DNA from 2 places in the Oceanobacillus sp. FSL W7-1293 genome. Region 2 is predicted to be linked to the other one. Evidence: riboswitches for the same ligand, from Rfam matches in the RefSeq annotation. Region 2 holds a riboswitch; the other holds the start of a gene.

Region 1 (7,552 bases), 1.2 Mb from region 2:
AGTACTGCCCACCATCCAATAAACTCCGTTTTCTTATTCATCTTTCGGAATGTCAAAGGTGCAGAACCCCGATACTTTTGACCCATAGTAAATTCCATAATTAAAATTGGAATACCGGCAGTCAGTAAAGCAAATAAATAAGGAATAAAAAATGCACCGCCCCCATTTTCATAAGCAACAGCTGGAAAGCGCCATATATTTCCTAATCCGATTGCTGACCCGACAGCTGCTAAAATAAACCCGGCTCTTGTTCCCCATTGCGATCGACTCTCCATTCATCATAACCCCCTTTTTTAATGAATAACAATAGAACGAAAGCATATTAAATAAGAATAATAACAAAAATCATTACTTTCAGACTATTTAACTTGTATTATAACTTTTCTGACATTTTTGTCAAATATCTAATTATGGTAATGGCAGGATTTAATTGCAATACCCTTATTACATCATAAAACGAAACTTCATTCAGTGGGATTTTTTTCTTTTCTGCCACTGAATGATTAGTTGCGTGATAAAAAGCTTGGAATACTAAAATGTATTCCAAGCCTTCTGTTAAGATGCCTTCTTTTTATCTTTATTGATCAGGGAATGAGTAATCCAGACAATTCCGGCCAAAAGAACAAGCGTTACAGCTAAAGCTAGCCACGTAGAATGGGTCAGTCCAATAACGAAGAAACCGAATAAAGCAGTAAACGCTGCTATCAAAGCATATGGCATCTGCGTAATAACATGGTCGATATGGTGTGCTCCTGCTCCAGTTGCCGATAAAACAGTTGTATCTGAGATTGGTGAACAATGATCTCCAAATACGGCCCCGGCAAGTACAGCTGCTAGTGCAGGCAATAATAAAGCCATATCTGTATTTACCATAATTTCTGCAGCAATCGGAAGCATAATACCAAAGGTTCCCCACGATGAACCTGTTGCTAAAGCCATTAAGCCTGCAATCAGGAATAAAATAGCCGGAAGCAGCCCCGCAGAAATGGATGAATTATTAACCAGACCTGCTAAATAACTCCCTGTCTCCAATGCACTGATAATGGAGCCGATCATCCAGGCAAGAATAAGAATATTGATTGCCGGGATCATGGTTTTAAAACCTTCCATAAAAATATGTCCCATATCAGAACGCGGTTTCCTTTGCATAAAGTGAAAGATAACAGAAGTAAGTACTGCTGCAATACCACCTATAATTAAGGACAAATTAACATCCGTATTTGCAAAGGCGTCAATAATAGATGCACTTTCTTCTGTTTCCATTATCCCCGTTCCAATCATAGAAATAACTGTAACGATAAATAAGACAACAATTGGGATAATCAAATGAAATACTTTTCCATCTTTATGCGGATTAAATATATCACCTAAATCGCCAGATACTTGATTTCTTTTCGGGTCCAGCAATTCTCCTTTTTCCATTGCTCTTCTTTCGTGCGTACGCATCGGACCGATATCAAAATGAAAATAAGCCACGATAAACACGAGAACAATCGAAGCAATCGCGTAAAAGTTTAATGGTATCATTTGTATAAATGCTTCAATCGGCTGCAAATTTGTAATTCCATTTGCTGCAAATAACCCGCCTAAAATACCAATAATATAGGCTCCCCAGCTTGATATAGGTGCGATTACGGTAACGGGAGCAGAACTGGAATCAATGTAATATGCCAGTTTCGCCCGGGAAATTTTTTGCCTGTCTGTTACAGGTCTTGCAATCTGTCCAACTGCTAAACTGTTAAAATAGTCATCTATAAAAATAATCAATCCAATTATAGCAGTCATGATTTCCGCACCGGTACGTGTTTTCACCCGACGCAGCATCCAATCTCCAAAAGCTTTAGCCCCGCCAGAAGCTTGGAGAAACGCAGTAAGCACACCCAGAAAGAGAAGAAAACTGATTAATAATAAATTCCCCGTTTCCAATGCGCCATCTGCATAAAAAATAGTATAGAATACCGTCCATACCTCTTTTATTGCTTCCCATATATGGAAATCATTTAATAATAATGCTCCCACAACAATCCCTGTCCCTATTGAGATGAGAACTTTTCTTGTTAACAACACTAATATCAGCATGACAATTGCAGGTATCAGTGACCAAAACGTACCTTCCATGTTAAGACCTCCAACGATTTATTTTCGAGCTGAGTATTTAAACATTTTGAATAAGGTCAACGACGCGTAATGAATAATGGAAACTGCAGTTCCTTTTGAAATAATTACGTGCATATAACCGATTCGAAATAGGAAAGTAAGGCACAGGGATATCTATCATACTCAAGTACTGTTTCACAGTAAAAACATATACAAATTACCCTCTAAAAACGCAAAAAAACAATGATAGAAAATAACCTATCATTGTTTCACCAATTCACGTTATCCTCCATTTCGATCAGTAGTTCTCCATGTAAATCATTACATGACAGCATATTACTTTTTCAGTAGTACGCCAGCAATATAAAGCATGACCTCTTTATACACTTCGGCAAACTATCCTTTTTCCAGCAATCTTCGTTGTCATTCTCCTGCCGGATACTCATCTAATCTGCACCTCTACCTCACCGATCTGATAAGGTTTTTATTCAATTATAAATAGCTTCTCAACTAATTTGTACTATACTACATATTCAGTCGCTCTGCAAATCATCTTTTGGAACGGCAATATCAGGAGTATTTCCGTCCCCGCCATAGAAATCGGGCACTTTCCCCATTATTGCGCCCCCATCCAAATAGAGTTCAGTATGTACAGTTCTTACTTCAGATGTAAATGGTACAATGATTTGCACGTCGGCTTCTACGTTAATATACAGGGATACCCAAGCTCCATTAATGCCAAACTCTTCTTCTTCGCTGACCACATTTGTCCGGACTGCACCAACTACTTCCATATTGATTGGAATTTTGGGACCTAAATTGGCCAGTACAGAATTTCCTGTTATTTGTCCTAATGGAATTTCAATCAGCGTAGGATCGACCTGCACCCTGCCATCAGCACCGCCCTCATAGTCATAGGGCTCATGCAGATTATGCTCAAAATCAAGCTGTTCTCCCCGGTTCACATACGTAAAAAACTCCTCTACTCTGTCCGTAGCTACCCTGTTAATTTCACTGATAACTGCAGGATTTCGATTATACGTTACCAAATTTCCTTCATTGTCATAGGTGATATTCAGCATATCCTCAAATCCATATTCCTCTACATAATACACAGCGGAGTTAATCGCTCTCGTAGCAAATTCATCCGCTTTTCGTTTGGCAATATCAATAACAATCGGTTCAATTTTGACGTTAATTAAATAAAAACTGAAGCCCACCACTGCAAAGAATAAAATTAACGTCAGCATCAGAATGGAGCGCCGAGAGGGAGGCATTCTTCTTTTTCTTCCCGTTCGCTTTCGAAATCGATATCGTTTTTTAAATTTCAATGCAACAACCCCCTTCGTAATAATTTATGCAATTATGGAAGGGAATTAGAACAAAGGAAAACAGATTGGTTTTACCTACAAAAAAACACTTCTTTCGTTCTGTACTATAAGTCAGTACGAACAAAAGAAGTGTCTTTTCTTGTATTATGATATTTTAAGCAATGCTTCTTTTCCGGTCATCCCGACTTCCCAGCCGTGCTCCTTCGATGCATCTGTTATTTTCTGCAACGGAGCGTTCAGCAATTGATCAATGGTTCTTACTCCCATTGCCCGGCCGGCGATAACGTTTCTTTCTTTCAGCTTAGGTATTTCATTAAAAATATCCACATCGAGCGCTGCACACATAATATACCCTACATCATTGCTGATTGTTAATAAGGTTGTTTGCGGCAATTCCACACTTACTGCTGTAAAAATAATTCCATCCACCTCAAGAGGTTCTACCGTAATCATAAAAATGCCCCCTCTGTTTTTCTCTCGTGATAAGTGTATGCAGAGGGGCAAAAGAACGTCACAAATAAAACGGAACTTCACTCAGCGGGAGATTTTACCGACGGTTCTCCGTCATAGAATGGAAAATGAATCAATGCTGTTTAACTGCATACACTAATAAGTCACGCAAAAATTCCGGGACAAAATATTGTTTTTTTGCAGAACGGGCAATTTCCGGCAGGAGCTGGCCAAAAGTAAAAGTATCTGCAGTAGCAACATAGTATACCTTGTCAGGGTGAACGGGGTAACCATCTTCTGTATATACCCGCTTTACATACACCTCTCCATTTCGATGGAATGCAGTCTCGACCTGAATGCCTGAAAAAATCATTTTCCCTAAGATTTCCCCGCGGAAACCAAAACCCTTTAATTTTAATTCTGTAAAAGCAGGAGATAATGCCGCTCTGACCGTTTCTATGATTTGATCCCCCTTTAAATCCACAAGGACAGGATTGATTGGATGAGGGCAAATTCGGTGAATATCCCCTTTTGTGATTGCCCCGGCAGGAAGCGAATCTAACAACACGCCAGCATTCAGCATGGCGATATCTGCATTGGTCCATCTTCTTAGCACCTTTGTCAATGAATCAATAATAGGGGTTTCTGAAAACCAGTTTACTTCCAACGGTTTTTCAACACGTGCTACTGCCTGCCCCAGATAATGATTAGCCTGCTCTAATAATTGCTGTAAATGTTCTTCCGTCTCCAAATCCTTTACTGTATCCTGCAGGCTGATTGCCGCTGCATCTTTTGAGATAACTTTTTGCTTCTCATGATCCCAAATAATCTCTACCTCGCCGATATAGTAACAATGCTTTCCAGCTGCTGTAATCAAGGTCTGATTTACCAGATCGCCCTCTTTTAACAGATGATGCGTATGGCCGCCGATAATTACATCAATTTCCGGATAACGCCGGGAAATCTCCTGATCAACGGAAATTCCTAAATGAGAAAGAAGCACAATGATATCCGATTCTTTTTTCAAATCTTCTATATAGCGTTCAATGATGTCAAATTCATTTTCTACATGCCAGCCAAGCAGGTCGTAAAAGGCATTAAACGGTGCTGTTAAACCTAAGACACCTATCCGTATCCCGCTTTCCGTCATAAAGGAATGTGTACGCTTCAGCCAAAATGGCGTCAATTCATCTCTGCTGAATAAATTGCTGCAGACCACTTGAAAATCGGCCTTATCATATAATTGATATAATTCTTGATGGGAAAGCGTTATCCCCTCATTGTTTCCCAGCGTCACGATATCATAGCCTGCTTCATTCAGCAGTTCCACATTGGCCAGCCCGTTTGAAGCTTCTGTAATTGGATGGGACCGGTCAACATGATCTCCTATATCCATTGTAAAGACAGCTTCATTATTCTCTTTTCGCAGGCCCTGTTTTTCTTTTAAAAATGCTGTCACTCTAGGCCACTGTTCAAAATGACTATGTAAATCATTTGTATAGTAAAAGTAAACTTTCTCTTCAGACATACTTCATCGCCCCTAACCAATTCCTTGTAAAATCATGCGAATCCCCATAACAATTAATAAGATTCTCAAAAGCAGCTCTAAGAGCGAACTTAAAATTTTTTGATTGGTGAACGCACCCAGTTTGCCCCAATCCATTCCCCCGGTATAAAGAAAAGTACATATGCCCTCTCTATGTTGCCAAGCGCAACAGCAGGTATGATTTGAAATTTATATGTATATATTTCCGTTCCCATTTCCGCCTGGCGAAATTCTTTTTCAGAAGCATCTACATTTCGCGGCTTTTTTCCTTTTAACTGCCGAAAAAAAAGAATCACGAATACCACCAGCAAACCAACTTTCTACTGTAATCATATCACATTGCTGGATAGATGAAAGCGAAGGAGCTTTTTACAAACGCATTGATTTTATTTTATATAGAAGAATCCATGTTTCTAAAGAAAACTTGGTTGTCATCAAGCCTTTAGGTGACAACCTTAGTTGGGACTGCGATTACTCGCCCCATCAAAAGCACTGCGCTTATACTTTATACCTTTAAATTCTTTATACTTTCTTAAAGTGCAAGATAAAACGTTTTTTTAAATAGGTTTACGAAAGGGTTTCCTCCAAATATACTCTTTCCCTATTGCCAAAGCAATCTTCCAAAGTTAAAATTAAATTAGTTTGTTAATTAATTTAATTATCTTAGTTGGTATCTTATTAATTTTTAAGATTACTTCTCTACAATAAAAGCATCAAAGACTTTACGATTACAACTAATCTAAAACACATTGCGGTGTTTTTCAAACTGAAGGTGAGAAAATGGATATTCAAGTAAAAGAAGTCGTAAACGGCTGGAAAGAATACACATTAACCAATGATACGATTGAAATGAGTATTCTGAATTATGGAGGAATCATCACAAAATTATATGCACCAGATCGAAATGGAAACACAGAAAATATTGTATGGACTTTTAAGGATTATCATGATTATGAAAATAATCCATTGTATTTAGGTGCTTTGATTGGAAGAGTTTCTGGACGAATACCTGACGGGCGATTTAAGATTAATCAGCAGAGCTGGCAGCTGGAAAAAAATGAAGGTAACCATCATCTGCATGGCGGAACAAACGGCTTTCATCAAATTCTGTGGGATACACAAGTGAACAAAACAGAATCGGCAATCGAATTACAATTAACAACGAATGATGTCACTTTTGCAGGCGGGTACCCTGGTAATTTGGATGTCTCTATCACTTATCGTCTTACCAGCAAGAACGAATTGTCTATACATTATCAAGCCGTTCCAGATGCAACAACCGCCCTTTCTTTAACAAATCATAGTTATTTTAATTTAACCGGAAATGTGCAAAATTCTATTTATCAACATCATGTCACTATGCCGGACAGCACCATCATAGAATTGGATAAAAATCTGCTGCCTACCGGAAAGCTTCTGGATACGTCAAATACCGCATTCGATTTTCGATATGGAGCTCGCTTGGGAGAAGGGTTGCATTCATTATCTGAATCTGAACAATTAGCTTTAGCCAGTGGGTATGATCATTATTTTTTATTTAGGAACGCTAAAAACAGAATAGAAATTTATGAACCTACTTGCGGGCGAACCCTATCTATAGAAACGAATCAGCCTGGTATGACGATGTATACTGCGAATCAGGGTTCACAAGGATATCTATTAGAAAACGGGACTGTCCCAGCTCATTATGGGGTTTGTTTTGAGACTTCCAATACACCTTTAGCCCTCTATCAAGATAGACTGCCGTCCATCGTTGTAAAAGCAGGCGATGTTTATAACAAATCAACTACCTTTACATTTGGAACGAATTAGCTTTCTGATTTTATCAATGCACGAAATAACCTTCCAAAAAAAAGCTAATCCGATTGAACAGGATCCGCTTTTTTTTGGAAGATGACTCGTTTCCCTTCTGAAGTTAAGCCATATTCCTATATGATTGTTTCGTTATTTTGTATTGAAGCGGCTCACCTGCCGTAAAGCGCTTTGCTTCTTCCAGCATGAAAGCCCCTAAACGAGCCCTCTCATTACCAGAACTTCCTGCTATATGCGGTGTTAAAACAACGTTAGGCAGAGTGTATAATTTGGATTGTTCCGCTGGCGGTTCTGGATAAGTCACATCTAAAACAGC
Region 2 (7,552 bases):
TGACAGATGAAGAAAAAGCGTGTTATATTGCATCGATGGATCTTTTTTATGATTGTGAAGTGACAAGACAGGGAATTACGCTTGTGGACACGCCGGGGGCGGATTCGATCAATGCCAGACATACCAATGTATCCTTTGAATATATCAAGCATGCGGATGCTATTTTATATGTTACCTATTATAATCATGCTTTATCTCGTGCAGATAAAGATTTTCTGATGCAGCTGGGGCGTGTAAAGGATGTATTTGAACTGGATAAAATGTTCTTCATCGTCAATGCCGCAGACCTTGCCAGCAATCCGGCAGAATTAAATATGGTAACCACTTATGTTAAAGAACAATTAGCGCAATTGGGAATTCGTTTTCCGCGTCTTTACCCAGTTTCCAGCAAGCTTTCTTTGGCAGAAAAAACAGCCCAGAAGACCTTGAACGAACAGATGCAGGCTTTTGAAACACGGTTCTATGACTTTATTCACCATGATTTAACTGCCCTTGCGAAAAGAGCTGCAATCAGCGATATCGAACGTTCCGGGGAGGCATTGGACCAATTTATCCAATCCTTAAAACTGGATCAATCTGCAAAAACGAAACGGAAAGAAACATTAGAGAATGCGTATCAGCAACTTGTTCAACATGTAGAAAAACGGGATATCTCTTCGACCGAAAATCGCTGGCATCAGAAATTAGAAAAGCAAACGTACTTTTTGAATGGACGTTTTACCATCCGTTTCCATGACCTGTTTAAAGAAATTTATAACCCGACAACCATTACAGAGTCTGGAAAAACGGGACGGGAACAGCTCACAAAGCAATTTGAACAGCTGGTTCAGTACATGGAATCTGAATTGCATCAGGAATTATTAGCGATTTCTTTACGGATAGAACAGCTGTTAAAAAGCTTATTAAAAACCAATCAGCAAGAAATGATTGAGGAAGCAAAAAAACTGGATCCGGTTTTTTCCATTTCGGATTGGGATATGGCGGCTTTTGACACACCGGATATAACGATAAAACTATCGATCAACAAGCAGAATGAGCTGCAAAAATTATTTGCTAAGTTTAAAGATACGAAAACCTTCTTTGTTCAGAATCAAAAAGAAGAAATCAAAGAACAGCTTTATACAATTATTGAACCAAACATCCTGGCATTTGTAGAAGAAGGCGGGAGGTTAATTCAGTCTTCTTACCAAGCGCAGTGGGATAAAGGAATAGAACAGGAAAAAACAACGCTTGTACATGAAGCGGATGTCCTTTATCAGCAATTTATTGACCGTCTGTTTGTAGAGGTGGATATGGATTATTTAATGAAAACGAAACAACAGATGGATGTTATCCTGACTGTATACAGAGAGGAAGGAAATGAAGCATGACAACAAAAAAAGTTTTATTAGTAGATGGCATGGCGCTCCTGTTTAGGGGCTTCTTCGCCACTTCTTTCCGCGGAAATTTTATGTATAATTCAAAAGGAGTTCCGACAAACGGAGTTTATCAGTTTTTACGTTATTTAACAGATGCTATTCATACATTTGAGCCGTCTCATGTGGTTTGCTGCTGGGACATGGGGAGCAAAACCTTCCGCACAGAAATGTATAACGGCTATAAAGCCAATCGGGATGAGCCGCCGGTGGAACTGATTCCGCAGTTTGATTTAGTAAAAGAAGTAGTAGAATCCTTTGATATTCCTAATATCGGTTTAGAAAACTTTGAAGCGGATGATTGCATGGGGACGCTTGCCAATATGTATAATCCGGAAAATGACGTGTTTATTCTGTCAGGAGATCAGGATTTGCTGCAATTAGTCAAGGAGAATATCCGCGTAATTATTATGCGGAAAGGCCAGGGGAACTATGAAGTCTTTGATAAAGATAACTTCTATGAGAAAAAAGCACTTACTCCTGCGCAAATTATAGATTTAAAAGGGTTAATGGGAGACTCCTCGGATAATTATCCAGGGGTAAAAGGAATCGGAGAAAAAACAGCCTTGAAATTATTACAGGAATTCGGAACCATTGATGAATTAGTAAATAATATAGAAAAGCTTCCAAAAGGGGTGCAAAATAAATTACAGACAGATATGGATATGCTCTATTTATCCCGGACGCTTGCCGAGATTAAATGTGACGTGCCAATTAGCTGTGATTTAGAGGATTCTAAATGGAATTTTAAAGAAGAGAAAGTGACATCAGCACTAGATAAGCTGGAATGGAAGCATGTAGACCGGTTACTGGCACCTATAAAGGATCAAACATCTATATCGTTTTAATTTATCTTCAGAATGAAATGGGGGGTATCTTGTATACCTGTTAGGGGTACGGTGGATACCCCTCTTTTCGCTGTTTTTATAATTCTTGTTTGAAAAAGAATATTCACAGCCTGTAAGCATATATAGATTGTTCAAGGGAGCAAAAAACATGTTGTTCTTAATAAAGAACTAATGTGGAGTCAGTATAAGTTTTCCTTATTGTTAAATAATTAGCAGAAACGGATTGCTGAAGTTTGGTATAAAGTCATACAAAAGCTATAATAAAAGAAGGAATATTGTTCGAATGAATGGGGGAATTGAATGTATTTTAAATCAAAGAAGGATAAATGGATGGCGATCGTTCTCTGGGCTATTGTGATTAGCGGGGTGCTCATTCCCCTATTCAGGGGCCAGGTAATCAATGTAGCGATTATGCTGCTGTTATGCGGTATATTGCTCTGGTTCTGGTTCCGCACGGGGTATAAAATTGATAGAGACCGGTTAATTGTTTATTATGGCCCTATCCGGCAAACGATTTATATAGAAAATATGGAATTGATTCTTCAATCTAAGATGCCGCTAATTGCACCGGCATTATCATTGGACCGTATCCAGATTCGAAGCGGAAAATATGATCTGATAGCTATTTCGCCCAAGGATAAGCTTGCTTTTGTAGAAGAATTGGCGAAGTTAAATCCAAATATTTCAGTAGATAAACGTTTATTAAAGGATGAGGAAGGAGAATAAAGAATGAGAGTAGCGGATAATATTACAGAGCTCGTGGGAGATACTCCTATGATAACACTAAATAAACTGCAGCCTGAAAATGCTGCAAAGATATATGTGAAACTGGAAATGTTTAATCCAAGCGGCAGTGTGAAGGACCGGGCTGCAGTGCATATGATTCATATTGCTGAGCAGGAAGGACTGATAAAGGCCGGAGATACGATTATTGAGCCGACAAGCGGAAATACAGGAATCGGATTGGCCATGGCTGCCTCTGCAAAGGGATATCAGGCGATTCTGGTAATGCCGGATAATAGTACGCAGGAAAGACGAAATCTTTTGAAAGCATATGGAGCCAAGGTAGTTTTAACGCCAAGCAGTGAAAAAATGCCGGGTGCTATTCAAAAAGCATTAGAATTGCAACAAGAAATACCAAACAGTTTTATTCCACAGCAATTTAAAAATATAGCAAATCCGGATGCGCATCGTAATACAACAGCTTTGGAGATTTTAAATGATTTGAATCATCAATTGGATGCGTTTGTTTGTACTGCGGGTACAGGAGGAACTGTAACAGGTACAGGAGAATCGCTAAGATCTTATATTCCGGATTTGCATATTGCAGTTGTGGAGCCTAAAGGTTCTCCTGTACTATCCGGCGGAGAGCCTGGTTCGCATAAATTGGTGGGAACGAGTCCGGGTTTTGTGCCTGAAATCTTAAACACATCGGTTTATGATGAAATCATTCAGATCAATGATGAGCAGGCATTAAGTTTGTTAAAAGAGCTTGCCCAGAAGGAAGGCTTGTTCCTCGGACCGTCTGGAGCAGCAGCTGTTTATGCAGCCACAGAAGTCGCCAAGCGTCTGAATCCTGAGCAAAAGGTGGTTTGTATCGCACCTGACACCGGAGAAAGATACCTGTCCATGGACTTTCTGCAAGAGGAAGAATAGAGGGGCGGGGGAATCACCTATTTTTTTATTTTGCATAGTTTACCAGTAAAGAAGCTTCATCATGATTTTTTAACACCATGGAGGATGCGCACGCTGTAAAGCTTTTTTGGCTCTTTTGAAAAAACCTCTATTTTTCAATTGTGTTTCTCTGTTATTCTTGCTATAATACAGACAAATTCATTATTCATAGGTGAACGGTAGAGGTGCAAAAACCATTAGTAAATATGCTGAGACAGAATAGGCTGACGATGAAGCATATGGAAAGGGGAATTTGCCGAAGTATAATAAGCCTTATTCTTATTATACTGGTACTGGGATTAAATAAATCCAGTGCTGTCATATAGGAAACTATGTGGAGGGCTATCAGCTGAGAGGACATTAAGTGTTTAAGCAGCAGCGGTCTCCGTTGGTGCTTTTTATTTTGTGGAAATAGTTTAAGTAATGCATGGTGATAAGAAAAAAGGAATCAGGAAAAATGGAAATAAACAATAACAGGGATTCTGCTTATCTTTATTACTTTCCACCCTCTAGTTTTTTTGGCACTTTACTCCGGTGCTATCCGTCTATTTTTCATCAAAGAATGTTGATATTATATAAAGGGTGTGTTGTTATGAATTTTGGAAAAGTGGTTACGGCGATGGTAACGCCATTTAACGAACAGCAGGAAATTGATTACGAGGCATTAGATCAGTTAATCGAGCATCTTATCGAAAACGGTTCAGACGGATTGGTGGTAGCTGGAACAACTGGAGAGTCACCGACTTTATCAGATGAAGAAAAACTGGCATTATTTTCACATACGGTACAAAAAGTAAATGGAAGAATTTCAGTAATTGCGGGCACCGGGTCTAATCAGACGAAAGGGTCTATTGCGTTATCACAAGCAGCTGAAAAAACTGGTGTGGATGCGATTATGCTTGTAACGCCTTATTATAATAAACCTTCTCAGGACGGTTTATATGAGCATTTTAAAACAGTGGCTGATTCCGTTCAGCTGCCGGTCATGCTATATAATGTGCCTGGCAGAACTTCTGTTGATTTGGCAGCAGAAACCGTTATTCGTTTGTCAGCGGTTGATAATATTGTGGCAATCAAAGATGCAAGCGGCAATATGGATAAGATAACTGAAATGGCGGCCCAAACAGATGCAAGCTTTTCTGTATACAGCGGGGAAGACGCTTTGACCCTTCCGTCTCTTGCAGTTGGAGCTATAGGCATTGTTTCGGTTTCCGGGCATGTTATCGGCAATGAAATGCAAGAAATGATTGCTGCATATGAGCAGGGAGCCGTGAAAAAAGCTGCTTCGATTCATCAGCGAATCCTGCCGGTCATGCAGGAAATGTTTGCGGCACCGAGTCCAGCTCCTGTAAAAGCAGCATTAAATCGGAATGGTGTCCATGTCGGCGGCGTCCGCTTGCCGCTGCTTCCATTAAATGATGAGCAGCTGCAAGCGTTGAACCATAAACTAGCGTTATTAGAGCAAGTGAAATAATCCTGTTGAAAACCTCTCTGACAATGGTTAGAGAGGTTTTTTGACGGGAATTTTTCGGCAGCATGATAAGCTAATTTCAAAAAACACTCCACAATACCTAACAAATGTTTAAAATGAAGTGGTAAAATATGATATATATCAACTTGAAAAAAGAGAAGGGGCGGGGAGTGGATGAAAGAAACATTGATTCAAGCAGATGACAGCATTACGCTTTGGGGAATTATCATTATCTGGGCATCTGTCAGTATTTTTTTAGAACAGCGTTACAGCTGGGCTTCCAAGGTGACAGGGGCAATCATCGCATTAGTCGGGGCGATGGCTTTATCCAACTTCGGAATTATTCCAACAGAGTCACCGGTATATGACGCAGTTTGGTCTGTTATTGTACCATTAGCCATACCGCTTTTGTTATTTCACGTTAACCTTAAAAAAATATGGAAGGAAAGCAGCAGATTGTTGCTAATTTTCCTGTTGAGCTCCATTGGTACGGTTGCCGGAACGATTATCGCATTTTTTACTTTACGGAATCACATACCTCTGTTAGATCAATTGAGCGGTATTTTTAGTGCTACATATATTGGGGGAGGCGTAAATTTTGCGGCAATGGCTGCTAAATTCGAAACACCTGGAGAAATTATTTCTGCAGCGGTTGTTGCGGATAATTTAATGATGGCTCTGCTGTTTATTATACTTATGATAATACCTGTTCTTCATTTTATCCGTAAACGTTATCCGACACCACATATTGATGAGGTAGAAAAGAACCAGCTGGCTGATGATGAGAAAACATTGGCAGAAAGTTTCTGGAAAAGGAAAGAAGTTTCTTTGAAGGACATGGCGCTTTCGATTGGAACAGCTTTTCTATTAGTTATAGTTTCCTTAAAAATTGCCGAATTTTTTGCCGGGATTATTCCAAGTGGGGAAGAGGCTTCTTTCTTCAATAACCTGTTGAATGGAATTATCGGAGATCAGTATTTAGTATTAACGACCCTTACTTTTGTCGCTTTAGCTGTATTTCCAAACTATTTCTCAGGGTTAAATGGCAGCCAGGAAATAGGGACATATCTGATTCACATCTTTTTTGTCGTAATCGGAATACCAGCTTCTATCGCCCTTATTATTCAAACGGCACCATTACTGCTTGTATTTGCATTTATTATTGTGGCGATTAATTTAATGCTGTCTCTTGTTTTCGGGAAATTATTCCGGATGAGTTTAGAAGAAATCCTGCTGGCAAGCAATGCAAACATCGGCGGGCCGACGACGGCCGCGGCATTTGCGATTGCGAAGGGCTGGAGACAATTAGTCGGTCCGATATTAATCGTTGGAACATTAGGTTATATTATTGGGAACTATGTTGGAACTTTCCTTGCTGTATGGTTTGGCACCTTGATGTAGGGCGGCTAAAAATCTGCTTCTGTCATAATTACAGAAGCAGATTTTTTTATTTATGTTGATGTATATCTGAATAAAAAAGGTTTAGATTTGTTGAAAGTAATTTGGAGATAGTATAATTTATATAAGTCAGCGAGCTGACGATTTTTTTAGGATTAGCCAAGGCTAATTTCGTAAAGAATAGAATAGCAGCGGTAATCCTTCTGCTGCATTAAAGTATTTATAAAGGTTGGGATAGCTATTTTCAAGCGATTATTATTATTGCTGTTTATGATTCTGTTAGCCATTTGGACAAGACCTTTATGGGAAGACCCGGTCCGCGATGCCATCCCCGATGCTGTCAGTGATACGTTTTCCTCTGCAAGCGATTTTGTTTCAGAAGCGATAGATAATGACTTTTACTTCCGACAAGTAGCAGATGAAGCAACTTCTTTTTTTCAATCCTTTACTGATTCTGAAACAGACACCTCGTATGAACAAGTGGAAACACCGGAGCTCACTACCCCGGAGGAACAATCATTCTCCGTTGGCAATATAGAGATAGGCGACACTAGAGAACAAGTGGAAGAAATGTATGGTGAAGCTAAGCGGCAAAGTGAGAATGAGTATGGAGTGGAATGGTTCACATATCATGAAAACTATCAAAACTTTATGATGGTTGCTTATGATGAACAGGAAATGGTGCGTGGACTCTTTACTAATCAGGATTTACTATCCTCTCAGCAGGGTATTGCCCTGGGAGACCC

Evidence for each region. Region 2 has a riboswitch for lysine ahead of dapA (4-hydroxy-tetrahydrodipicolinate synthase). Riboswitches for the same ligand answer to the same signal wherever they lie in the genome.
Region 1: linked by a shared signal. The riboswitch ahead of MKY65_RS17215 (Na+/H+ antiporter NhaC family protein) and the one ahead of dapA (4-hydroxy-tetrahydrodipicolinate synthase) in region 2 are both predicted to bind lysine.

The regions. Positions count from the first base shown of each region.
Region 1 covers NZ_CP150212.1:3,517,842-3,525,393, forward strand. The annotation lists gene MKY65_RS17210 (sodium-dependent transporter) at 1-275, opposite strand, end outside; gene MKY65_RS17215 (Na+/H+ antiporter NhaC family protein) at 556-2,118, opposite strand; lysine riboswitch at 2,392-2,567, opposite strand; gene yunB (sporulation protein YunB) at 2,631-3,428, opposite strand; gene MKY65_RS17225 (DUF1805 domain-containing protein) at 3,573-3,881, opposite strand; gene MKY65_RS17230 (bifunctional UDP-sugar hydrolase/5'-nucleotidase) at 4,012-5,406, opposite strand; gene MKY65_RS17235 (hypothetical protein) at 5,496-5,720, opposite strand; gene MKY65_RS17240 (aldose epimerase family protein) at 6,205-7,236, shown strand; gene MKY65_RS17245 (hydroxyacid dehydrogenase) at 7,340-7,552, opposite strand, start outside.
Region 2 covers NZ_CP150212.1:2,282,993-2,290,544, forward strand. The annotation lists gene MKY65_RS11190 (dynamin family protein) at 1-1,370, shown strand, start outside; gene MKY65_RS11195 (5'-3' exonuclease) at 1,367-2,263, shown strand; gene MKY65_RS11200 (PH domain-containing protein) at 2,564-2,989, shown strand; gene cysK (cysteine synthase A) at 2,993-3,919, shown strand; lysine riboswitch at 4,110-4,290, shown strand; gene dapA (4-hydroxy-tetrahydrodipicolinate synthase) at 4,530-5,411, shown strand; gene MKY65_RS11215 (DUF819 family protein) at 5,583-6,809, shown strand; gene MKY65_RS11220 (CAP domain-containing protein) at 7,077-7,552, shown strand, end outside.